3 regions of the Kitasatospora sp. NPDC059599 genome follow, and region 1 is predicted to be linked to each of the others. Evidence: riboswitches for the same ligand, from Rfam matches in the RefSeq annotation. Region 1 holds a riboswitch; each other region holds the start of a gene.

The links. A riboswitch is a leader RNA that binds a small molecule or an ion and turns the genes downstream of it on or off. The one in region 1 is predicted to bind S-adenosylmethionine.
Region 2: another riboswitch for S-adenosylmethionine. It lies ahead of ACFV04_RS20865 (aminotransferase class V-fold PLP-dependent enzyme); the one in region 1 lies ahead of ACFV04_RS11125 (IclR family transcriptional regulator).
Region 3: another riboswitch for S-adenosylmethionine. It lies ahead of thrC (threonine synthase); the one in region 1 lies ahead of ACFV04_RS11125 (IclR family transcriptional regulator).

What each region holds. Positions count from the first base shown of each region.
Region 1 covers NZ_JBHWCL010000022.1:13,185-20,589, reverse strand. The annotation lists gene ACFV04_RS11140 (cobalamin B12-binding domain-containing protein) at 1-388, opposite strand, end outside; gene ACFV04_RS11135 (helix-turn-helix domain-containing protein) at 702-2,000, opposite strand; gene ACFV04_RS11130 (threonine/serine exporter family protein) at 2,461-3,714, shown strand; gene ACFV04_RS11125 (IclR family transcriptional regulator) at 3,806-4,519, opposite strand; SAM riboswitch class I at 4,719-4,861, opposite strand; gene ACFV04_RS11120 (hypothetical protein) at 5,033-5,524, shown strand; gene ACFV04_RS11115 (transcriptional regulator) at 5,676-6,536, shown strand; gene ACFV04_RS11110 (SDR family oxidoreductase) at 6,751-7,405, opposite strand, start outside.
Region 2 covers NZ_JBHWCL010000057.1:2,451-9,855, forward strand. The annotation lists gene ACFV04_RS20840 (Rieske 2Fe-2S domain-containing protein) at 1-369, opposite strand, end outside; gene ACFV04_RS20845 (c-type cytochrome) at 378-1,187, opposite strand; gene ACFV04_RS20850 (heme-copper oxidase subunit III) at 1,375-1,995, opposite strand; gene ACFV04_RS20855 (hypothetical protein) at 2,391-2,816, shown strand; gene trpD (anthranilate phosphoribosyltransferase) at 2,936-4,012, shown strand; SAM riboswitch class IV at 4,148-4,266, shown strand; gene ACFV04_RS20865 (aminotransferase class V-fold PLP-dependent enzyme) at 4,318-5,706, shown strand; gene ACFV04_RS20870 (Lrp/AsnC family transcriptional regulator) at 5,720-6,001, opposite strand; gene ACFV04_RS20875 (rhomboid family intramembrane serine protease) at 6,043-6,825, opposite strand; gene ACFV04_RS20880 (hypothetical protein) at 7,027-7,290, shown strand.
Region 3 covers NZ_JBHWCL010000015.1:3,298-10,702, reverse strand. The annotation lists gene groL (chaperonin GroEL) at 1-587, opposite strand, end outside; gene ACFV04_RS08170 (cold-shock protein) at 961-1,164, opposite strand; gene ACFV04_RS08165 (MoaD/ThiS family protein) at 1,705-1,983, opposite strand; gene thrC (threonine synthase) at 2,051-3,358, opposite strand; SAM riboswitch class I at 3,375-3,511, opposite strand; gene ACFV04_RS08155 (glucosyl-3-phosphoglycerate synthase) at 3,683-4,690, shown strand; gene ACFV04_RS08150 (trehalose-6-phosphate synthase) at 4,729-6,195, shown strand; gene otsB (trehalose-phosphatase) at 6,182-7,021, opposite strand; gene ACFV04_RS08140 (DUF3263 domain-containing protein) at 7,076-7,303, opposite strand.

The DNA of each region.
Region 1 (7,405 bases):
GCAGGACCCGGGAGCGCAGCCCGTCGACGAATTCGCGGAACGGGTCCACCGAGGCGCCCTCCTCGAAGACGGCGTCGAAGCCGGCCGCCAGCAGCGTCCGCTCACGGTCGGGGTCGTCGGCCCCGGCGATGCCGAGCTTGCCGCCGATGACGGTCGGCGTGCGCCGTAGTTCCGGGCAGGCGCGCAGGGACGGGATCACCCGCAGGCCCTCCTGGTGGCCGTGCCCGTTGACGCTGCTGATCACGATCAGGTCCGGCACGATCCGCCGGCATTCGGCGAGCAGCAGCGCGTCCGGGACGCAGGCGCCCAGGTTCGTCACCCGGTGGCCCATCTCCTCCAGCAGGAGTTGCAGGAACACCAGGTTCCAGGTGTGCGAGTCCGAGGCCATCGTCGTCACGACGACGTCCAGCCCGCCGGGTTCGGCATTTCCGTGCTGCACAACTCAGCCCTCATCGGTAGAGATCGTCGATGGATTTCCGCCGACGCCCGGGCCGGCGGACCGGGGATTCCGGCGCGTGTTCCGCGGCGGCCCGGCCCACGGAGAACGTTAGGAACGATCGGGCCGGGCAAGCGGCAGCTCCTGCGGCACAATGCGGCAGAATCGACGGCCCGCCGGGGCCCGCTATCGGCTCACGGCGCCGCGCCACCGCCCCCGCGCCCAGCCCCCACGTCCACGCCCGGGCGTCCGTCGGCCCGCGCCGTCAGCCCGCGACGGCGAGCAGCGGCACGTCCCCGGCCGGGGCCAGCCGGAGCCCCGGCTCCTCCCGGACGAGGCGCCGGCACAGGTTGAGCACCGTGAACCGCACGCCGTCCCGGGCGGGCACGCTGCGGATCAGCCCGCGCGACAGCAACTCGTGCACCGTCGCCAGGCAGGTCTGCAGCGCCCAGCCGGTGCGGACCACCGCGTCCTCCCCGGACCAGTCCCCCGGTTCGTCCACGAGGACCTCCAGCAGCTGTCGCTGGCGGTCCGTCAGCCGTCGGATCGCCGGCTCCACCTCGTCACGGACGTCGCCGCGCGCGCCGAACACCAGCGGCGGTGCGGCCAGGGTGAACGGGACGGCCGCCAGCCGGGCGACCAGCTGGCCGGTGGACTGCACCAGCGCCCAGCCCGCCGCGCGCTCCAAGGCGCCCGGCAGGCCGTCCAGGTGGCGGCAGAGCTCGGCGACGGCGGGTGCCTCGGAGCGCTCCAGGGTGTAGCCGGGGCGCAGCCGGCTCAGGTGCGAGAGCAGCAGCCGGACGGCTCCGACCTGCGCCAACGCCTCCGGTTCGGCGTCGAGTTCGGGGGCCGGGACGGGCAGCGGCGCGAGCGGGATGACTTGGCCGCCGGGCAGCGGCCGGGCCTCGCGGGCGGTGATCAGCACCCGCAGCCCGGGGCAGTGCTGGAACAGGGCGTCCAGCTGTCCGGCGTCCACCCCGTTGTCGGCGCCGTCCAGCACCAGCAGGGTTGGCCGGTCGCCGATGTCCCGGGCGAGGCCGTCCGGCAGGCCGCGCCAGGGGTGCGGGCCGCCGCCGCAGTCCACCCAGCGCACCGACCAGCGGGCGGCCAGGTGCACCCGGCGGGCGACCTCCAGGGCGAGCCGGGTCTTGCCCACCCCGCCGAGGCCGACCAGCGAGACCAGCCGGTCCCCGTGCACGGCGAAGGCGTCGACCAGGACCTCGGTCTCCATCTCGCGGCCGACGATCGCCCCGCGCGCCACCGGCGGCGCGGCCGGTGCCGGCACCGTCGCCGGTTCGTCGGCGAGCGGGTGCCGGCGGGCGGCCTCCTCGAAGTCCGTGCGGCTGCGGCCCTCCAGCCGCAGCGCGTCCGCCAGCAGCCGGACGGTCTCGTTGCGGGGCCGGCGCACCCGGCCGCTCTCCATGTCCCGGATGGCCCGCACGCTCAGGGTGGCGTGATCGGCCAGGCACTGCTGGGTCAGCCCGATCCGCTCGCGCCGTACCCGCAGCTGCTCGCCGAAGCCCGCCGCCGTCCTCACCGCTTGCACCGACTGCCCGCTGTCCATGCCTCGTCTGCCCTTCCGTGGTTCGGACTCTCGCTGGAGGTCCGGTCCGGCGGCCGCAGCACTGGGTGCCCGCGCGGCCCGTGGTCCGGCCGTACTGGCCCCGGTGGTCAGGCTGTGGCCTCCGAACCGGTTCCCTCCGGTTCCCGATGCTCCAGGCTCGGCGTCTACGTCCGATCAACGGCCGATCACCGGCCCCACCCGCGACCTTCACGCGGGCCTCACATCACGTTCGGCGGACCGCCGGAAGTACCGCCGGTACCGCCCGTGAGCGGGTCCGACCGACCAGCGGCCCGGCCGGGGACGCCCGAGGCGGGGCGACGGCAGCGGGTACGGGCGGCCGGGCACGGGCGGGGCGGCAGCAGGGCGGGGCCGGGGTTCGGCGACAGGGACCGACCCGGCGGGAACCGATCAGACCGGGGCACACGCGGACCGAAGCGGGCGGGATGGGACGATACCTGCCATGTCCACCAAGTCTCCATCGGTCCGGGGCGACGGCGCCCCGCCCGACCCGCTCTGCCGCCTGCTGCTCGACCTCGGCGAGGCCCTGCTGGGCGGCGGCCTTCCCGTCCACGAGGTCGAGGAGGAACTCCGCGGCCTGGGGCGGGCGTCGGGCGCTCCGGAGGTGCGGGTCGCGGCCCTGACCAACGGGCTGTTCGTCGCCCTGGGCCCCGACGAGGGCGCCAGGTTCCAGCCGGTGGGCGCCGCCCTGCGGTTCGAGCAGACGGCGGACGTCCTCCACCTGGTGCACCGGCTGCGCGCCGGTGAGCTCGACGGGCCGCGGGCCCTGGCCGAACTGGACCGGATCCGGCGGGCGCCGGCCCACTGGCCCACCTGGGTGGCGGACCTCGGGGCGCTGCCGGTCGGGGTGGGCGTCTGCCTCTTCCTGCAGCCGGCGGCGGCGAACGTGCTGGCGGCCGGGCTCGGCTCGCTGATCGTGGTGGGGCTGACCGTGCTCGCCCGGCGGATGCCGTACCTGCGGCCGCTGCTGCCCGTCACCGCCGGGTTCCTGGTGTCCCTGCTGGTCCTGACGCTCGCGCGGGCCTCGCTGCTGGACGGCCCGCTGCGGACGATCGTGGCCACGCTGGCGATCCTGCTGCCGGGCGGGCTGCTGGTCACCGGACTGTCGGAGATCGCCGCGGGTGCGGCCAGTGCGGGTTCGGCCCGGCTGGTGTCCGGCGCGGTGCAGCTGACGCTGTTCCTCGCGGGGCTGGTCGCGGCCGCGACCGCGACCGGCATGCCGGCCTCGGCGCTGGCCAACGTCCAGGTGGCGAAGCCGAGTTGGTGGGTGATCGGGCTGGGGCTGGCGATCGCGGTGGCCGGGCTGGTGGTCAACGTCCACACCCCGCCCTCGGCCGTCCCGTGGATCGTCGTGGTGATCGCGGTGAGCGCCACCGTCCAGGTGACGGTGGGGATGGCGCACGGCGCGGCGATCGGCGGCCTGGCCGGGGCGGTCTCCGCCGCGTGCGCGGCCACCCTGGTGCACTGGCTGCCGGGCGGTCCGCTCTGGCAGGTGCTCTACCTCCCGGCGTTCTGGATCGTGGTGCCGGGCTCCTTCGGCCTGCTGAACACCGCCCAGATCGAGGTCGGCAACGGGGCGCAGGCCGTGCTGGCGGCCGTGTCGGCGCTGTTCGGGGTGTCGATCGGCACCCTGATCGGCTCGGTCATCGGCCGCATCCCCCGCCCCTCCCTCGCCGTGCTGCAACCCCGGGGCTGAAACGGGGCCGAACCGGGGCCGCGCCCGGGCCCCGGACCGCGGCCCGGTTCGGCCGGGCGTGACCGGCGCGAAAAGGGGCCGGGAGCCCCGGTCAGGCATGGCACAGGGCCTCGGTGAGGCGGTCGGCCGCCTCGACGACGGCCCGGGAGAGCTGCGCACCCGGGTGCCGGGTGAGCCGTTCGATCGGGCCGGACACGGAGACGGCGGCCACGACCCGGTTGGACGGTCCGCGGACGGGCGCGGAGACGGAGGCGACGCCGAGTTCGCGCTCGCCGATGGACTGCGCCCAGCCGCGGCGCCGTACGCCGCTGAGCGCGGTGGCGGTGAACCGGGCACCCTGCAGGCCGCGGTGGAGCCGCTCGGGTTCCTCCCAGGCGAGCAGGACCTGTGCGGCGGAGCCGACCTTCATGGGGAAGGTGATGCCCACCGGAACGGTGTCGCGCAGGCCGGAGAGGCGTTCGGCGGCGGCCACGCAGATCCGGATCTCGCCCTGCCGGCGGTAGAGCTGGGCGCTCTCGCCGGTGATGTCCCGCAGGTGGGTGAGGACCGAGCCGGCGGCGGCCAGCAGGCGGTCCTCCCCCGCCGCGGACGACAGCTCGCCGAGCCGGGGGCCGAGGACGAACCGGCCCTGCATGTCCCTGGTGACCAGGCGGTGGTGTTCGAGTGCCACGGCCAGCCGGTGGGCGGTGGGCCGCGCCAGTCCGGTGGCGGCGACGAGTCCGGCCAGGGTGGTGGGACCGGCCTCCAGGGTGCCGAGGATCGAGGTGATCTTGTCGAGCACGCCGACACCGCTCGTGTTCTGCATGGATGGGTACTCCGTCTCAGATCCCGTGAGCGGCGGGCGGGCCGTGCTCACGGAGGCTCCCCGCGGGGAGCGGGGGGGGTGGTCAGCGAGGACGGGCCGGAGAAGTCGGCCGATTGCCTGCGCCGGGCACGAGACGGGTACGCGAAAGGGCCGGGGCGGGAAGCGCCCGGGCGAAGGACAGCACAGAGAGCACCGTGTCTCCTCATCTTTCCCGCGCCACAGTGGCGGCAGGCCGGAGTTGGCACTGATCCCGGACGGCACGGCGCGTACTTCGGACGCCGGGTCGACCGGGGAGCTGCCGGGGCTTCGTAGGGCCGGTCCCTCCACCCCTCTGGATGATTCGCCAGGAACCATACAAGATTCCCCGGGCCGCTCGCCAAACCTCCCCCCACCGCGCACGGGAGACGGGCACGCCGCACCGCCGGGCGCCGCCCGCCGCGGCGCGCACCCGCCCCCCCGGCCGGTGCCGGCCATCGGCCGCCGATATCTATCGAATATGCTACGGTCGTATTCATGAAGAACGATCCCGGCTCTCCGGCCACCCCGACCGAGCTCCGGATGCCGCTGGACACCAAGCTGGTCGTCTGGGCCTTCTGCGGTGCGGCCGGAGCCGGTCTCGGCTTCGCCGTCCCCTGGCTCCTCGGGTTCGCCGCCCGGCACCCGATCCCGTACGCGGACACCGTGCGGTTCCTCGGCTCCTTCGACTCCCCGGCGATGGTCGTCGGACGGCCGGTACTGCTGGCCGTCGCCGGCCTGGTCGCCGGGCTCCTCCTCACGTACCACAGCGCCACGCTGCGCATCTCGGACGAGGACATCACGATCACCGAGGGCGACGACACCCGCGTCATCACCCGTGACCAGGTCGGCGGGGTCTTCCGCCACGGCGGCAAGGTGCGGATCGAGTCGCCGGTCGGGCGCGTCCTCTTCGACGACGACGTCGAGGGCGGCAAGGCCGCGATCGCCTCCGCCTTCCGGCGCCACGGCTACCCCTGGGAGGGCGCCTGACCCCGCGTCGGCGGGGGCGCCGGGCCGGTCGGACCGGCCGCCGCACCCGGGGCGGCCGCCCCGCCCGCGGTCCGCGGGAGCGCCCGCCCCGGTGTGGCACAGTGGCCGCACGCCCCGCCCGGGGACGCGCCGTCACGAACCGAGGACTCCCGTGCCCGAATACAAGCCCGCGCCGCGCACGGTCGTCGAGGCCTGCTTCGACCCCCGGGGCACCGCCTCGCTCGACTACGTCTACGACGTCGCCGCGGCGGCCGGCCTCGCGGACCAGCCGGTGCGGCTCGCCGTCCGCCGGCTGGAGGCGGCGGGCGTGCTGCGCCAGGAAGGGCGGGGCCGCAAGGGCCGCCTCCACCTGACCGACGCGGGCCGGCTGCGCACCGACGCGGACACCCGGTTCGTCGCCCTCGCCTACGCGCAGGACACCGGACTCGCCCCCTGGGACGGGCTCTGGCGCCTCTACACCTTCTCCGTCCCCGAGCAGCGCCGGGCCGAACGCGACGCGCTCCGCACCGCGCTGACCCGGCTCGGCGGCGTCCCGCTCGCGCCCGGGACCTACGTCAGCCCGCACGACCTCGTACGGGAACTGACCGACGAGACCTCGCGGTCCACCGTCGACACCTACCTCATCACCGCGGAGGCCACCCGCCTCACCGGCCCGGGATTCTCCGACCCGGCCACCACCGCGGAACGCCTGTGGCCCGCGGCCGACACCCTCGCCGCGTACGGCCCGCTCGCCGACGCCCTCGGACACCCCGTCGAGGACACCCCCGCCGGCGGCCCGACCGGCACCCCGCACGGCTCCACCGGACTCGTCGCCACCGCGCTGCGCCTGGCCGACGCGTTCGGCCACGCGCTGGAGCACGACCCGCTCCTCCCTCCGGAGTTGCGGCCCTCCCCCTGGCCGCCCGCCCGCCTGCGGCACGCCTTCCAGGAGCGGTGGACCGCGATCCGCGAGCAGGCACCGGACCTCTCGCTCTTCCGCGCCTTCGACCCGCCCGCGGCCGAGCGGGGCTAGGGCTTGTCTGACAATTCCCGCCGCGCGCACGACGCCGGGCATCCCGCCTGGACGCACCGCCGAATCGTCCAAGTACGTCCAGTACGAGGACGCTCCGGCGGCACGCCCAGCCGGGCGCCCAACGCCGCGCGCTGATGCGACGCGAATTGTCAGACAAGCCCTAGGGTCCACGTCCGCTCCGGCGGCCCCCGGCGCCCGACGCCCGCGGTCGGCGTCACCCGTCCAACAGGCCCCGGACGGCGGCGAGTTCCTCCGCACCCGCGTGCACGGCGGCCGCGATGGAGTCCAGGCTCCCGGCGCCGACCGGGATGCGCACCGGCAGCGGGGTGTCGGCGGCGACGATCCGCAGGACGTCCCGGGCGAAGTCCTCGGGTCGGCTGACCGTCGGCAACTGCGCCATCCCGCGCAGCTGTTCGCGCATCGGCTCGGTGGCGTCCCGGTAGAGCGCGGAGCGGTCGGCGGCATCGGTGAGCGAGGTGCCGTAGCGGGTGGCGTAGCCGGCGGGCTCCAGGGCGGCGACCCGGATGCCGAACGGCGCGGCCTCGGCGGCCAGGGCCTGCGTCATGCCTTCCAGCGCGTGCTTGCCGGTGACGTACGCGGCCAGGCCGGGGAAGGACATCCGGCCGGACAGCGAGGAGACGTTGAGGACGTGCCCGCTGCCCTGGGCGCGCAGCACCGGCAGCACGAGCCGGGCCAGCCGCCAGGGGCCGACCACCAGGGTCTCCAGCTGGTCGCGCAGTTCCTCGTCGCCGACCTCCTCCACGGTGCCGAACACGCCGTTGCCCGCGTTGTTGACCAGGACGTCCAGGCCGCCGAGCCGGTCCACCGCGGCGGCGACGGCGTTGCGGCACTGCTCGGCGTCCCGTACG
Region 2 (7,405 bases), on a different contig from region 1:
CTCGGCCGGCAGCTCGACGTCCGACATCAGGGTGCGGGCCCAGTGGACCGCGCCCGCGCCGATCATGAAGAGCGCGACGCCGAGGGTCAGGCCCAGCGCGAAGTTCAGCGCGCTGACGTGACCCAGCGGGAAGATGTAGACGATCTTGTCCGGGTCGATGGTCACGTACGAGGCGATGAAGCCGACGGTGGCGAGCATCGAGATCACGAACATCAGCGAGACCTGGCGCTCGGCGCGCTGGGCGGCCCGCTCGTCGATGTCGGTGCGGCGGGGCTCGTGGGCCGGCAGGCCCGGGTCGGCGAAGGGGTTGCCGTGCTCGGCGACCTCGCCGGCGGAGCCGTGCGACTCCGGGAGGTTCTCTTCTGACATGTCGTGGCTCATGACTTCTTGGCCTTGGTGGTGTGGGCGGCGACCCAGATCGCGACCGCGATGAGCGTGCCAAGACCGAAGATCCAGCCGAACAGGCCCTCGGTCACCGGACCGAGGCTGCCGAGCGTGAGACCACCGGGGTTGGGCTCTTCGCTGGTGGTGTGGCGGACGAAGGCCACGATCTGCTTCTTCTGCTCCTCGGGCATGGTGCCGTCCGGGAACGACGGCATGTTCTGCGGGCCGGTCTGCATGGCCTCGTAGATGTGCTTCGCGTCCACGCCCTCAAGCGACGGGGCGTACTTGCCCTTGGTCAGGGCACCGCCCTGGCCGGCGAAGTTGTGGCACTGGGCGCAGTTGGTGCGGAACAGCTCGCCACCCTTGGAGATGTCCTCCGGGTTGGTCGAGGTGTACTGCTCCTCCGTCGGGGTCACCGGGCCGGGACCGAGGGAGGCGACGAAGGCGGCGAGCTGGTCGATCTCGGCCTGCGTGTAGATGTTCTTCTTGCGGGGGACCTGGGCGCCGGGCTGCTGGGCCGGCATGCGGCCGGTGCCGACCTGGAAGTCGACAGCGGCGGAGCCGACGCCGACCAGGCTCGGACCGTCACTGCCGCCCTGGCCGTTCAGGCCGTGGCAGGAGGAGCAACCGACGGCGAAGAGCTTCTTGCCCTCATCGATCGCGAGCGACTGCGCGGCGACGTCGGCCTGCGCCTTGTCGGCGGGAGCGAACGCGGCGTACAGCCCCCCGGTTGCCGCCAGGGCGAGAAGTAGGACGACCAGCGCCGCCAATGGGTGGCGCCGTCGTGCGGAGAGCTTTTTCACGGAATAACCCCGGTGTCAGGATCTGGTCGACTGGTGGGTGCACCCGGCGGCCGGTCTGGCCGGCACGAGGCTGCCTGTCTAGGGCTGCGCGCGCGGTCGGTCGGTGGGAGCGTCGGCACCGGCAGAAGCGGCCCGTCGCCGGTGAGGGCGGGGGCCGCAGCCGGTGGCCAGCGACCTGATCAGCTGGTTACTTGATCAGGTAGATGGTCGCGAACAGGCCGATCCACACGACGTCGACGAAGTGCCAGTAGTACGACACGACGATCGCGGCGGTGGCCTGCTCGTGCGTGAAGCGCTTGGCTGCGTACGTCCGTCCCAGGACCAGCAGGAAGGCGATCAGACCACCCGTCACGTGCAGGCCGTGGAAGCCGGTGGTCAGGTAGAACACCGTGCCGTACGGGTCGGAGGACAGCGACAGGCCGTCCTTCTTGACCAGCTCGGTGTACTCGTAGACCTGGCCGCCGATGAAGACCGCGCCCATCATGAACGTGATGATGAACCACATGCGGAGCTTCTTCACGTCACCGCGTTCGGCGGCGAACACGCCGAGCTGGCAGGTGAGCGAGGAGAGCACCAGGACGGTGGTGTTGACCGAGGAGAACGCCACGTTGAGGGCGTGGGCCTTCTCGGTCCAGAACTCGGCCCCCTTGACGGAGCGGAGCGTGAAGTACATCGCGAAGAGGGCCGCGAAGAACATCAACTCGGAACTGAGCCAGACGATCGTTCCGACGCTGACCATGTTCGGCCGGTTGACCGATCCGTGCGCGTGCCCGGTTTCTACTGCTGTTGCTGTCGCCACGACGGACATTATGTCGGTCCCTTATTCCGTCTTCACGCCGGGGGGTGTCCCTCGGAGTGTCCGGTGCGTGCGGTATGCCCGCTTGGGGGCCGGCGGGGTGCCCGGATGGGGGCTGAGCAGCGGCGTGTCCCTTTTCTGACGGTTCCTCGGAGCGGCCTGCGACCCCGTTGCCCGGCGCGTCGCTGCACGGTCGGAGCAGCCGCGGGAGGTAGGGGGAGCGGCCCGGGTCGGCCGTACGGGTGGACCGGGCGGGTCAGGGTGACGCGCCGTCCTCCGGGCGGGTGAGCCCAGGGCGCGGCGGCTTGAGGAGGAACGTGCGCGAGGGGCACTCGGCGGAGGGTGATCGGGAGTAGCATCCGGATCAGGCGAACGTGGTCCGGATCACACTTGAGGGAGCAGGGCCCATGGCGTACACGACCGATGAGACGCTCACCGTTCTCGTCTACAGCGACGACCGCAACACCCGCGAGCAGGTGCTGACGGCGCTCGGCCGCCGGCCCGCCGAGGATCTTCCCGAGCTGTCCTACCTGGAGTGCGCGACCACCCCCGCGGTGCTCAAGGCACTGGAGAAGGGCGGCGTGGACCTCTGCGTGCTGGACGGCGAGGCCGTCCCGGCCGGCGGGCTGGGGCTCGGGCGGCAGTTGAAGGACGAGATCTACGGCTGCCCGCCGGTGCTGGTGCTGATCGGCCGGCCGCAGGACTCCTGGCTCGCCGCCTGGAGCCGCGCCGACGCCGCGATCTCCCACCCGGTGGACCCGGTGGCGCTGGCCGAGGCGGTCGCCACCCTGCTGCGGGCGCGGCTGGCGAAGCGGGCTCCGGCCGCTCGTTGAGCGGTCCCGTCTCAGTAGTAGAGAAGAGGGGGCCATCGGCGCCCCGCCGCTCGATAGGCTGGCTCCATCCGTACGGACGTCCCCCGGAGCGGGGGAACCGACAACAGCTGGAGTCAGCCATGGTGAACGTGAACCCTGCGAACGGCGGTAGCGACCCCGCGCAGGTGGTCCGCTCCTGGCCGGACCTCCTGTCGGCGCTGTTGAAGGGGGAGGACCTCGACCGCTCCTCCACCGCGTGGGCGATGGACCGGATCATGAGCGGCGAGGCGTCCCCCGCCCAGGTGGCCGGCTTCATGATCGCCCTGCGGGCCAAGGGCGAGACGGTCGACGAGGTCAGCGGTCTGGTGGACGCGATGTACGCGCACGCCGAGCCGCTGGACGTCCCCGGCCCCGCGGTGGACATCGTCGGCACCGGCGGCGACCGCGCGAAGACCGTCAACATCTCCACGATGTCGGCGATCGTCGCGGCGGCGGCCGGCGCCAGGGTGGTCAAGCACGGCAACCGGGCCGCCTCCTCGTCGACCGGGTCCTCGGACGTGCTGGAGAAGCTCGGCGTGGCGCTGGACCTCCCCGCCCGGCGGATCGCCGAGGTGGTCGAGGAGGTCGGCCTCACCTTCTGCTTCGCGGCGAAGTTCCACCCCTCGATGCGGCACGCCGCCACCGCCCGGCGCGACCTCGGGGTGCCGACCGCCTTCAACATCCTCGGCCCGCTGACCAACCCGGCCAAGGTCACCTCGCACGCGGTGGGCTGCTTCGACACCCGGCTCGCCGGGCTGATCGCCGGGGTGCTCGCCCGGCGCGGTTCGACCGCGCTGGTCTTCCGCGGCGACGACGGACTGGACGAGCTGACCATCACCACCACCTCGCGGGTGTGGGTGGTGCGCGACGGAGTGGTCACCGAGACCTCCTTCGACCCGCGCGAGGTCGGCATCGAGCTGGTCGGCATCGAGACGCTGCGCGGCGGGGACCCGGCGTTCAACGCCGAGGTCGCGCGCCGGCTGCTGGCGGGGGAGCGCGGGCCGGTGCGGGACGCCGTCCTGCTGAACACGGCGGCGGCGCTGGTCGCGCTCGACCTGGGCGACGCGCCGCTGGCGGAGCAGCTCGCGGCGGGCATGGCGCGGGCCGCGGAGGCCATCGACTCGGGTGCGGCGCAGGAACTGCTGCGGCGCTGGTCGGAGGCCACCAGCCGGAGCTGAAGCGGTGGTCGGGAGCCCGTGCCGGTGCGCCGGCGCGGGCTCCCGGCGTCCGCGGAGGCGGGAGGGCGCGTGCGCTGTCCGGATGGTGGATACCCGTTTGACCGCCCGCTGGACGCGACCCTAGAGTCGACGGCAGGTCATGAGTGACAGCGTCAAGCCCCAGCTTGCTGTCCGGCAACCCTCCGTCCGTGGCGGGGTGCCCTGGGTGAGGACCGGGTCGCCACGGCACACCGTCCGTGCGGCAAGCGCGGACGCCCGACGACTAGCACTCCCGGGGTCCCCATACCCCGAAGGAGTGCATCCTCATGTCCCTCGCCACCGAAACCTGCGCCCCCCTCGCCGTCCTCGGCGCCGACGTCCAGGTCCCGCTCGCCAGCGGTGAGAAGGTCGGCTACGCGGCGCTCGACTACGCGGCCAGCGCCCCGGCGCTCCAGCGGGTGTGGGACGACGTCGCCGCCTACGCGCCGTACTACGGCAGCGTGCACCGCGGGGCCGGCTACCTCTCGCAGCTGTCCACCGACCTCTTCGAGCAGAGCCGCCGCACCGTCGCGGGGTTCCTCGACCTGCGCGAGGGCGACCAGGTGGTCTTCACCCGGGCCACCACCGACTCGCTCAACCTGCTGGCCTCCGCGGTTCCGGCCGGCACCCGGGTGTTCGCCTTCGAGACCGAGCACCACGCCTCGCTGCTGCCCTGGGCGCACGCCGGACTGGACGTCACCTACCTGCGCGCGCCGCGCTCGCGCGCCGGGGCGGTGGCCGCTCTGGACGCCGCCCTCGCCCAGGCGCCCGAAGGCCCGAAGCTGCTCTGCGTCACCGGCGCCTCCAACGTGACCGGCGAGCTGTGGCCGGTCGCCGAACTGACCCGGACCGCGCACCGGCACGGCGCCCGGGTGGTGCTGGACGCCGCCCAGCTGGCCCCGCACCACCGGGTCTCGGTGCGCGAGCTGGACGTCGACTGGATCGCCTTCTCCGGCCACAAGCTCTACGCGCCGTTCGGCGCCGGGGTGCTGGCCGGCCGGGCGGACTGGCTGGACGCGGCCGAGCCGTACCTGGCCGGCGGCGGCGCGACCCGGACGGTGGCCCGGGAGACGGACGGCTCGGTGGCCGTGGAGTGGCACACCGGCCCGGCCCGGCACGAGGCCGGTTCGCCGAACGTCATCGGCGCCTACGCGATCGCCTCGGCCTGCCGGGCACTGGGCGAGGCCGGCTTCGACGCGCTGGAGGCCCGCGAGCGGCAGCTGGTCGACCGGCTGACGGCCGGGCTGGCGGAGATCCCCGAGGTCAGGGTGCTGAACCTGTTCGGCGCCGGCTCGGCGCGGGTGGGCGTGCTGTCCTTCGTCGTCCGGGACTGGAACAGCTCGCACTTCTCGGCCGCGCTGTCCGCCGAGTACGGCATCGGCGTGCGCGACGGCCTGTTCTGCGCCCACCCGCTGGTGCGCACCCTGCTCGGGGACGAGGACGTCGCGCCCGGTCCGGTCTCCGAGTGCGGTGCGCCGGAGCCCTCGCTGCCGGGCGAGCGCAGCCTGAACGCGATCCGGGTCAGCTTCGGAGCCGGGACTCCGGACGAGCACGTCGACCGCTTCCTGACCGCCGTCCGCGAGCTGGTCACGGACGGCGCGGCGTGGAACTACCGCAACGAGGGCGGGCGTTGCGTCGCGACGGTGCAGGTCGACCGCGGCCGCCGCGAGGGCTGAGCCGGAGGCGCCGCTACTCGTCCAGGCCGAGGGCGAAGGCCGCTTCCAGGTCGTGCTGGGAGTAGGTGCGGAAGGCGATCTGGGTCTCGGTGTGGGCCACGCCCGGGACCTTGTTGAGCCGGCCCGGGATGACCTCGGCCAGGTCGTCGTGACGGCGCACCCGGACCATCGCGACCAGGTCGTACCCACCGGTCACCGAGTAGACCTCGCTGACGCCCTCGATGGAGGCGATGGCCTCGGCGATCTCCGGGATGCGGTCGACACTGGTCTTGATCAGGACGATGGCGGTGATCACTGTTCCGGCTCCTTTGTGGGGTGCCGCCAGCGTATCGGGCGTCAGCCGGGTCGTCTCGGGGGGTGGCGGACCACGGTGCAGGCGTAGAGGAACCCGGCCGAGAAGCCGATCACGTGGACCAGGTAGGCCACCCCCGGGCCCGCCGCGTGCACCGACCACCACTGCAGGGCGAACCAGAGGCCGAGCACCAGCCAGGCCGGGAAGCGCAGCGGCAGGAAGAACAGCAGCGGGACGAGGGTCGTCACCCGGGCGCGCGGGTGGAAGCGCAGGTAGGCGCCCAGGACGCCGGAGATCGCGCCGGAGGCGCCGATGAGGACCCGGGTGGAATCCGGCGAGTGCGCCTCGGCGAGCGCGAAGCCGTACGCGGCCAGGCTGCCGACGGCCAGGTAGAAGACGGCGTACCGGGCGCGGCCCAGCCGCCGTTCGACGGTGGGGCCGAAGACGTGGAGGAAGAGCAGGTTGCCGAGCAGGTGCAGCCAACCGGCGTGCAGGAAGAGGCCGGTGAGGGCGGACAGCGCCGGGTGCTTGCCCGGCGTCGGGGCGGCCGGGCAGCCGGGGACCGGGTCGGGGGCCTCGGCGAGCTGTTCGGTGGTCAGCGATCGTCCGGTCAGGAGTTCGGCCGGGACCGCGCCCCAGCGCTGCTCGTACCGCTGCTCCGCGCAGACCCGGGTCTGGCCGGTGCCGTACAGCGGATTCAGCCCGGCGGCCGGGCCGAGGAGGAAGACCAGGGTGTTGACCGCGATCAGGGCGTAGGTGACCGCCGGGGCGGCCGCCTCCGGCCGGTCTCCCCGCTCGGCGGTGTGGTCGGGGGCCGCGAGCGCCATGCGGCCAAGCATCCCTCCGGGCGCCGCTGGTGACACGGCGGTTTACGGCAGGTGGACTAGCCCCGCTATTCCGCTGACCGGTGGTCGCGATGGTTGCCCCAGGCAATAGGCTTGGCACGGGCATTCCCGCCTCCCGCCGCCGACGCCGGGGCTCCGGGGGGAGCGCCTAGCCCACGCAGGGACCACCCGAGAGGACCCCCGATGACCGTCCCCGCCCTGACCGCCGAGACGCGCTGGCGCTGCACCCTGTGCGGCAACCTCACCCGCTTCGACGTGACCCGCACCGCGCGGGTGACGGAGTTCCTGCACTTCGACCTGGCCGGCGACTCCGAGGTCGAGGAGACCGAGGTGCTGAGCGAGACCGTCGAGTCGGTGCGCTGCCGCTGGTGCAACGCCGTGGACCAGGTCGAGCTGGTGGCCCGTCCGGGTGCCGAGGGCGCGGAGGCCCCGACCGAGCAGGGCTGATCACCGCGGAGCGGCGGGCGGTGCGCGGCGCGCCCGTCCGCCGCACGGGACAATACAGACAAGACACACGGAGCGTGACGACAGGGGGCAGTCGCGGCCGTACCCAGCCGGAAAC
Region 3 (7,405 bases), on a different contig from region 1:
CCCTTGTCGAAGCGCATGCCCTCGGTGAGCTCGAGCTCCAGACCGAAGGTGTTGCTCTCCTCGACGGTGATGACGCCTTCCTTGCCGACCTTGTCCATGGCCTCGGCGATGAGCTCGCCGATCTGGGTGTCAGCGGCGGAGATGGAGGCGGTGGAGGCGATCTGCTCCTTGGTCTCCACGTCCTTGGCCTGGGCCAGCAGCTGGTCCGAGACGGCGGCGACGGCCTTCTCGATGCCGCGCTTCAGGGCCATCGGGTTGGCGCCGGCGGCGACGTTGCGCAGACCCTCGCGAACCAGGGCCTGGGCGAGCACGGTGGCGGTGGTGGTGCCGTCACCCGCGACGTCGTCCGTCTTCTTGGCGACCTCCTTGACGAGCTCCGCGCCGATCTTCTCGTACGGGTCCTCGAGCTCGATCTCCTTGGCGATGGAGACACCGTCGTTGGTGATCGTGGGGGCGCCCCACTTCTTCTCCAGCACGACGTTGCGGCCCTTGGGGCCGAGCGTGACCTTCACCGCGTCGGCGAGCTGGTTCATGCCACGCTCAAGGCCGCGGCGAGCTTCCTCATCAAAGGCGATGATCTTGGCCATCAGAAGTGGTCCTCCGGGACACGGTCGACTGCTCGGACCAAGGGGTGCCCGCGACGGACGGCCCTGGTGTGCGGGGGTCTTTTCCCCTACCGCTCCCGGGGGCCTCACCGACCCGGTCCGCTGTCACTCTCACGCTGTGAGTGCTAACGCCAATGATTAGCACTCCGGGTGGTCGAGTGCAAGCCCCGCCGCCGACCCGCGAGCCGCCGCGGAGCCCGCCCCGGGGCCGTCCGGGAACGGCCGGAAACGCCGGGAACACGCCGGGAACACCCGGGAACGCCGACGGGCCCGCACGACGCGTGTCGTGCGGGCCCGTCGAGAAGCGAGTGGTCACCAGCCCTGGGCCGGGCCGAGCTCCTGGAGTCGGAAGGGGTCAGACCGCCGCGCGAACCATGTCCGCCTGCGGGCCCTTCTGTCCCTGGGAAATCTCGAACTCGACCCGCTGGCCCTCCTCGAGGGTGCGGTAGCCGTCCATCTGGATCGCGCTGTAGTGGACGAAGACGTCCGCACCACCGTCGACCGCGATGAAGCCGTAGCCCTTCTCCGCGTTGAACCACTTGACGGTGCCCTGAGCCATTCCGAACTCCCCTAGTGCTGTGCTGGCCCTTCACGTGCCCGCAGGTCGCGGGCCCGGGTTGGTTTGAAGGCCGGCCCGGGGAACCCCCCCTGGGCGCAGCCGTGCACGCCGCAGCCCTCCGCGCGGGGCGCCGAACGGCGTCCGGTGAGCGGGTGACTGCGTCGACCGCCGCTGAATGTATCCGGACCGACGCCCTCTGCAACAGGGTCAACCGCCGGTAATTCCACTGCCCGATCAAGGGACAGGACGGGCCGAATCGGAAAAATATCGGCATTTCACGCCGGACATAGCGGACGAATTACCCAAATCCCCGCGGTAATTCTGACATCGGCCTGACATGATTGCCGGGCCGGTCTCACCGGCCGGACGCGCCCGGGCGGAACGGCGCGGGCGGTCGAGAGGGAACCCCTGTTCCCAACCGAGCGACACTCTACTCCGACTCGACTCGGAAAGATTCCAGCCGGAATGCAACCGGCCACCCGTGCGCACGGAGAACGGAATTCCGTACGCACGGGTGGCCGAATGGCGGGGATTCGCGGCTCAGCAGCCGCCGGCCACCGCCGGAATGATCGAGACGCCGGCGCCGTCCTTGATCTCGGTCGCCAGGCCCTCGGCGAAGCGCACGTCGTCGTCGTTCACGTAGACGTTGACGAAGCGGCGCAGCTTGCCGGTGTCGTCCAGCAGGCGGGCGGCGATGCCCGCGTGGTTCTTCTCCAGGTCGGCGATGACCTCGGCCAGGGTCGCGCCCTCGGCGGTCACCTCGGCGGCGCCGCCGGTGTAGGTGCGCAGGATGGTGGGGATGCGGACGTTGGCGCTCATGGCTCTCCTAGCGGGGTGGGGCCTTGCGGGGCGGGCCCCCGGGTGGCGGGGCCGGGACGGGGGAGGTTCAGGCGGACACGAGGCCGGCGGCGCGGAAGGAGTCCAGCGTCGGGCGGATGACGGCGGTCATCCCGGCGTCGGAGACGGCGTCCAGGGTCTTCAGGCCGTCGCCGGTGTTGATCGCGACGGTCTCCTTGGCCGGATCCAGCTGCCCGGTCTCGACCAGCTTCTTCAGCACGCCGACGGTCACCCCGCCCGCGGTCTCGGCGAAGATGCCCTCCGTCCGCGCCAGCAGCCGGATCGCCGCCACGACCTCGGCGTCCGTGACGTCCTCGACCGCGCCGCCCGTGCGGCGGGCGATGTCCAGCACGTACGGGCCGTCGGCCGGGTTGCCGATCGCCAGCGACTTGGCGATGGTGTCCGGCTTGACCGGCCGGATCACGTCCCGGCCGGCCTTGAAGGCCGCCGACACCGGCGAGCAGCCCTCCGCCTGGGCGCCGAAGACCCGGTACGGCCGGTCCTCGACCAGTCCGAGCTTGATCAGCTCCTGCAGCCCCTTGTCGATCTTCGTCAACTGCGAGCCCGAGGCGATCGGGATCACGATCTGCTCCGGCAGCCGCCAGCCGAGCTGCTCGCAGATCTCGTACGCCAGCGTCTTGGAACCCTCGCCGTAGTACGGCCGCAGGTTGACGTTGACGAAGCCCCAGCCCTCCCCCGCCGGGTCGCCGATCAGCTCCGAGCAGAAGCGGTTCACGTCGTCGTAGTTGCCCTCGATGCCGATCAGCTCGCCGCCGTACACCCCGGCCATGACGACCTTGCCCTGCTCCAGGTCGTGCGGGATGAACACGCAGGACCGGAACCCCGCCCGGGCGGCCGCCGCGCCCACCGCGCCGGCCAGGTTGCCGGTGGAGGAGCAGGACAGCGTGGTGTAGCCGAACGCCCGCGCCGCCTCGATGGCGCACGCCACCACGCGGTCCTTGAACGAGTGCGTCGGGTTCCCGGAGTCGTCCTTGATGTGCAGCTGGGCGGTGAAGCCGAGCTCCCGGCCCAGGTTGTCCGCCTTCACCAGCGGGGTCCAGCCCGGGTTCAGGTTCGGCTTGGACGCCACGTCGGCCGGCACCGGCAGCAGCGGCGCGTAGCGCCAGACGGACGTCGGACCGGCCTCGATCCGCTTGCGCAGCTCCTCCGCGCCCTCGCTGCCGAACTCGTAGGCGATCTCCAGCGGGCCGAAGCACTCCAGGCACGCGAAGCTGGGACCGAGCGGGAAGCGGGTGCCGCACTCGCGACAGGACAGCGCGGCGGCCGGGCCGAGGTCCACGGGTCGGGGTCCCCCCGGCCGAAGGCTGGGGGAGGGTGCGACAGTGTCGATAGCCATGATGGCGAGGCCTCTCTCCTCATCTTCCCCGTAGCGCGGTCGCGCCACAGGCCGGAATTGGCACCTGTCCCGCCGGGGCCTGTATGACGACAGCCGCGCGAGAAGGTTGCCGGGACGTCAACGGGCCGTTCCCTCAGTCCCTCTGGATGAGCTTGTGAAATTGTGGTGGCGCTCAGCGGTGACCCCGGCGTGCAAAGGTCCGACCGCTGTACGAAGACTGTATCCGAAGGCGTCAATCCTGAACGGGACCGTCCGCCACGCGAGATGACCCGTCCCACCCGACCCGCCGAGGAGACTTCCGTGCCCGCCGAACCGACTCCCGCACTGCTCCCGCAGGCGGCGTCCTGGCTGCGCCGCCGCTCCTGGAGCGCCGCCGACCGGCCGGTCCGCACCCTCCTCGCGGCCAAGGAGCGCACCGGGCGCACGGTCAGCGTGGTCCTCCCCGCCCTGGACGAGGAGGCCACCGTCGGCGACATCGTCCGCACCGTCCGCCGCGAACTGATGGAACGCCTCCCGCTCGTCGACGAACTCGTCGTGGTCGACTCCGGCTCCGTCGACGCCACCGCCGCCGTCGCCGCCGAGGCCGGCGCCCGGGTGGAGCACCGCGACGCCATCCTGCCCCGACTGCCCGCCGCCCCCGGCAAGGGCGAGGTGCTCTGGCGGTCGCTGCTGGTCACCCGCGGCGACATCGTCTGCTTCGTGGACGCCGACCTGCGCGAGTTCGACCCGGCCTTCGTCTCCGGGATCGTCGGCCCCCTGCTGACCGACGAGTCCATCCACCTGGTCAAGGCCATGTACGACCGCCCGCTGGAGACGGAGTCCGGCGCCGTCGTCCCGGCCGGCGGCGGCCGCGTCACCGAACTCGTCGCCCGCCCCCTCCTCAACCTCCACTGGCCGGAGCTCGCCGGGTTCGTCCAGCCCCTCGGCGGCGAGTACGCGGCCCGCCGCTCACTGCTCGAACGGCTGCCCTTCCCGACCGGGTACGGCGTCGAACTCGGCCTGCTGGTAGACGCGTTGGAACTGGTCGGCCTGGACGCCCTGGCCCAGGTGGACGTCGGCGTCCGGCACCACCGCCACCAGGACGGCCAGGCCCTCGGCCGGATGGCCGCCACCATCTACCGCACCGCCCTCGAACGCCTCGACCGCGCCCACCGGCTCAAGGCCTCCGCCGACCTGGTCCACCCCCAGCTCACCCAGTTCACCCGCGACCCGGACCCCCGCCCCCGGACCCCGGCCGGGGACACCCCCATCTTCACCCCCCGCACCTACGAGATCACCGCCCTGGAACGCCCCCCGATGCACACCGTCCCCGAATACGCCACCCGGCACTGAGGGGTTTGCCACGCCGGAGCCCCGGCAACATCCCAACCATGGGCGATCTCACGACCGAACGTTCGAGTGCGACCGGCACCGCCCCCGTCCTGGTGGCCTCCAACCGGGGACCGGTGTCCTTCAGCACCGCCGACGACGGCACGCTGACCCTGCGGCGCGGCGGCGGGGGGCTGGTGTCCGGCCTCTCCGCGATCGACGACCCGAACGCCGTCTGGGTCTGCGCGGCCCTCAACGCCGCGGACCGCAGAGCCGCCGCGCAGGCCCCCGACGGCCGCCTCGACCTGGCCGGCCACGACGTCGGCGGGCAGGCCGTCCGGATGCTGGACATCGACCCCGAGACCTTCGCCCGCGCCTACAACGGCGTCGCCAACTCCACCCTCTGGTTCGTCCACCACCTGCTCTACGCGACCCCCACCGCGCCCGCCTTCGACGCCGGGTTCCGCACCGAGTGGGCCGCCTACCGGGCCTACAACGCGGCCTTCGCCGAGGCGCTGGCTGCCGAAGCCGCCCCGGACGCCGCGGTGCTCGTGCAGGACTACCACCTCTCCCTGGCCCCGGCCCTGCTCCGCGCCGCCCGTCCCGACCTGCGGATCGGCCACTTCTCGCACACCCCGTGGGCCCCGCCCGAGTACTACCGGATGCTGCCCGACGACGTCGGCCGTGACGTCCTCACCGGCATCCTGGGCGCCGACCGGGCCGGTTTCCTCACCGAACGCTGGGCCCGCGCCTTCGCCGCCTGCTGCGAGGACCTGCTCGGCGCCGCCGTCGACCACGAGGCGCTCACCGTCACCCACGACGGCCGCACCACCCGCCTGGGCGTGCACGCCCTCGGTGCCGACGCCGACTTCCTGCGCGAACGCTCCCGCCGGCCCGACGTGGACGAGCGCCTCGCCATCCTGCGCGAGGCCGTCGGCGACCGCCGCACCATCGTCCGGGTCGACCGCACCGAGCTGAGCAAGAACATCGTCCGCGGCCTCCAGGCCTACCGGCACCTGCTCCGCACCCGCCCCGAGTGGCACGACCGGGTGGTCCACATCGCGTTCGCCTACCCGTCCCGGACCGACCTGGCCGAGTACCGGGACTACACGGCGGCCGTCCGGCGCCTCGCGGGGGAGATCGACGCCGAGTTCGCCACCCCCACCTGGAAGCCGCTGATCCTGCACGTCGACGACGACTTCCCGCGTTCCCTGGCCGCCTACCGCCTGGCCGACGTGGCCCTGGTCAATCCCATCCGGGACGGCATGAACCTGGTGGCCAAGGAGGTCCCCGTGGTCTCCGACCGCGGCTGCGCCCTGGTCCTCTCCCGGGAGGCCGGCGCCTACGCGGAACTCGCCGACGACGCCCTGACGGTCAACCCGTACGACGTCATCGCCACCGCCGACGCGCTGCACACCGCCCTCACCATGCCCGAGGCGGAACGCGCCGACCGGACCAAGCGCCTCGCGGCGGCGGCCACCGCGCTCCCCCCGCAGCAGTGGTTCCTCGACCAGCTCAACGCGCTGTGAGCGCCTGACCCAGCGATTCCAGCAGTTCCACCACGCCGGCCGGGCCCGGGACCACCAGGTCCGCCCGGTCGGCGAGTTCGCGCACCGGTGCGTCCCCCACCGCCGCACTGCACACCAGCAGCCCGGCCATCCCCTCGCCCCGCAGCTTCTCCACCGCCGCGAAGGCCGCCACGTCCCCCAGGTCGTCCCCCGCGTACAGCACCGATCCGGCGGCCCGTTCCCGGAGGAAGCCGGTCAGCGCCGCCCCCTTGTCCACGCCCGGCGGCCGCAGTTCCAGCACCAGCCGGCCGGGTTCCACCACCAGTCCGTGCTCGGCCGCCAGCGCCCCGACCGGCGCCCGCAGCAGTTCCAGCGCCTCCTCGGGCGCCGCCGTCCGCCGGGTGTGCACGGCGACCGAACGGCCCTTGTCCTCCAGGCCGGTGCCCTCGGGCGCCCCGGACCGCGCCAGCACCCCGGGCAACGCCTCCCGCGCACCCGCCACCCCGGGGTGCACCTGAGGCGCCGTCAGCTCACCGTCCTCCCACCGCTCGGCGCCGTAGTGTCCCAGCACCACGACCCCGGGCACCCCGGCCAGTCCCCCGTACTCCACGGCCAGCGCCGCAGGCCGTCCCGTCACCACCACCACGGCCCGCACCTCGGGTGCCAGCACCCGCAGCGCGCCGGCCACCCCGGGGTGCGCGCGGGCCAGGCTCGGGTCGGCCACGATCGGTGCCAGGGTCCCGTCGAAGTCCAGGCCGATCACGGTGTCCCGGGGCGCCCGCAGGATCGCCCGCACCCCGTCCCGCCCGGCCTCGGTCCCCGGCACCCACGTCTCTTCGAATCCCATACCGAGGCCCTTACCCCCGGTCCCGGCGCGGAACGCCCGCGTCGAACGCCCGCGTCAGCGGGCCTCCCGCCGGGCGGCCCGCACCCGCCGCAGGCGGTTCACCAGCACCGGGGCGTGCGCCAGCGCCTCCTCCCGGTCCAGCAGCGCGTTCAGCAGCTGGTAGTACCGGGTCGAGGAAAGCCCCAGCTCCTCCCTGATCGCCCGCTCCTTGGCCCCCGCCGTCCGCCACTGCCGCCCCTCCAGCGCCAGCACCGCCCGATCCCGCTCGCTCAGCTCGCCCACCGCGCACACCTCCGCCCGCCACTACGGAGTGTCATTCTCCCGCGCGACCCCGACACACAGTGCTCGCCCCACCGCTTCGCCGGCCCGGCTAGCGTCATCCCC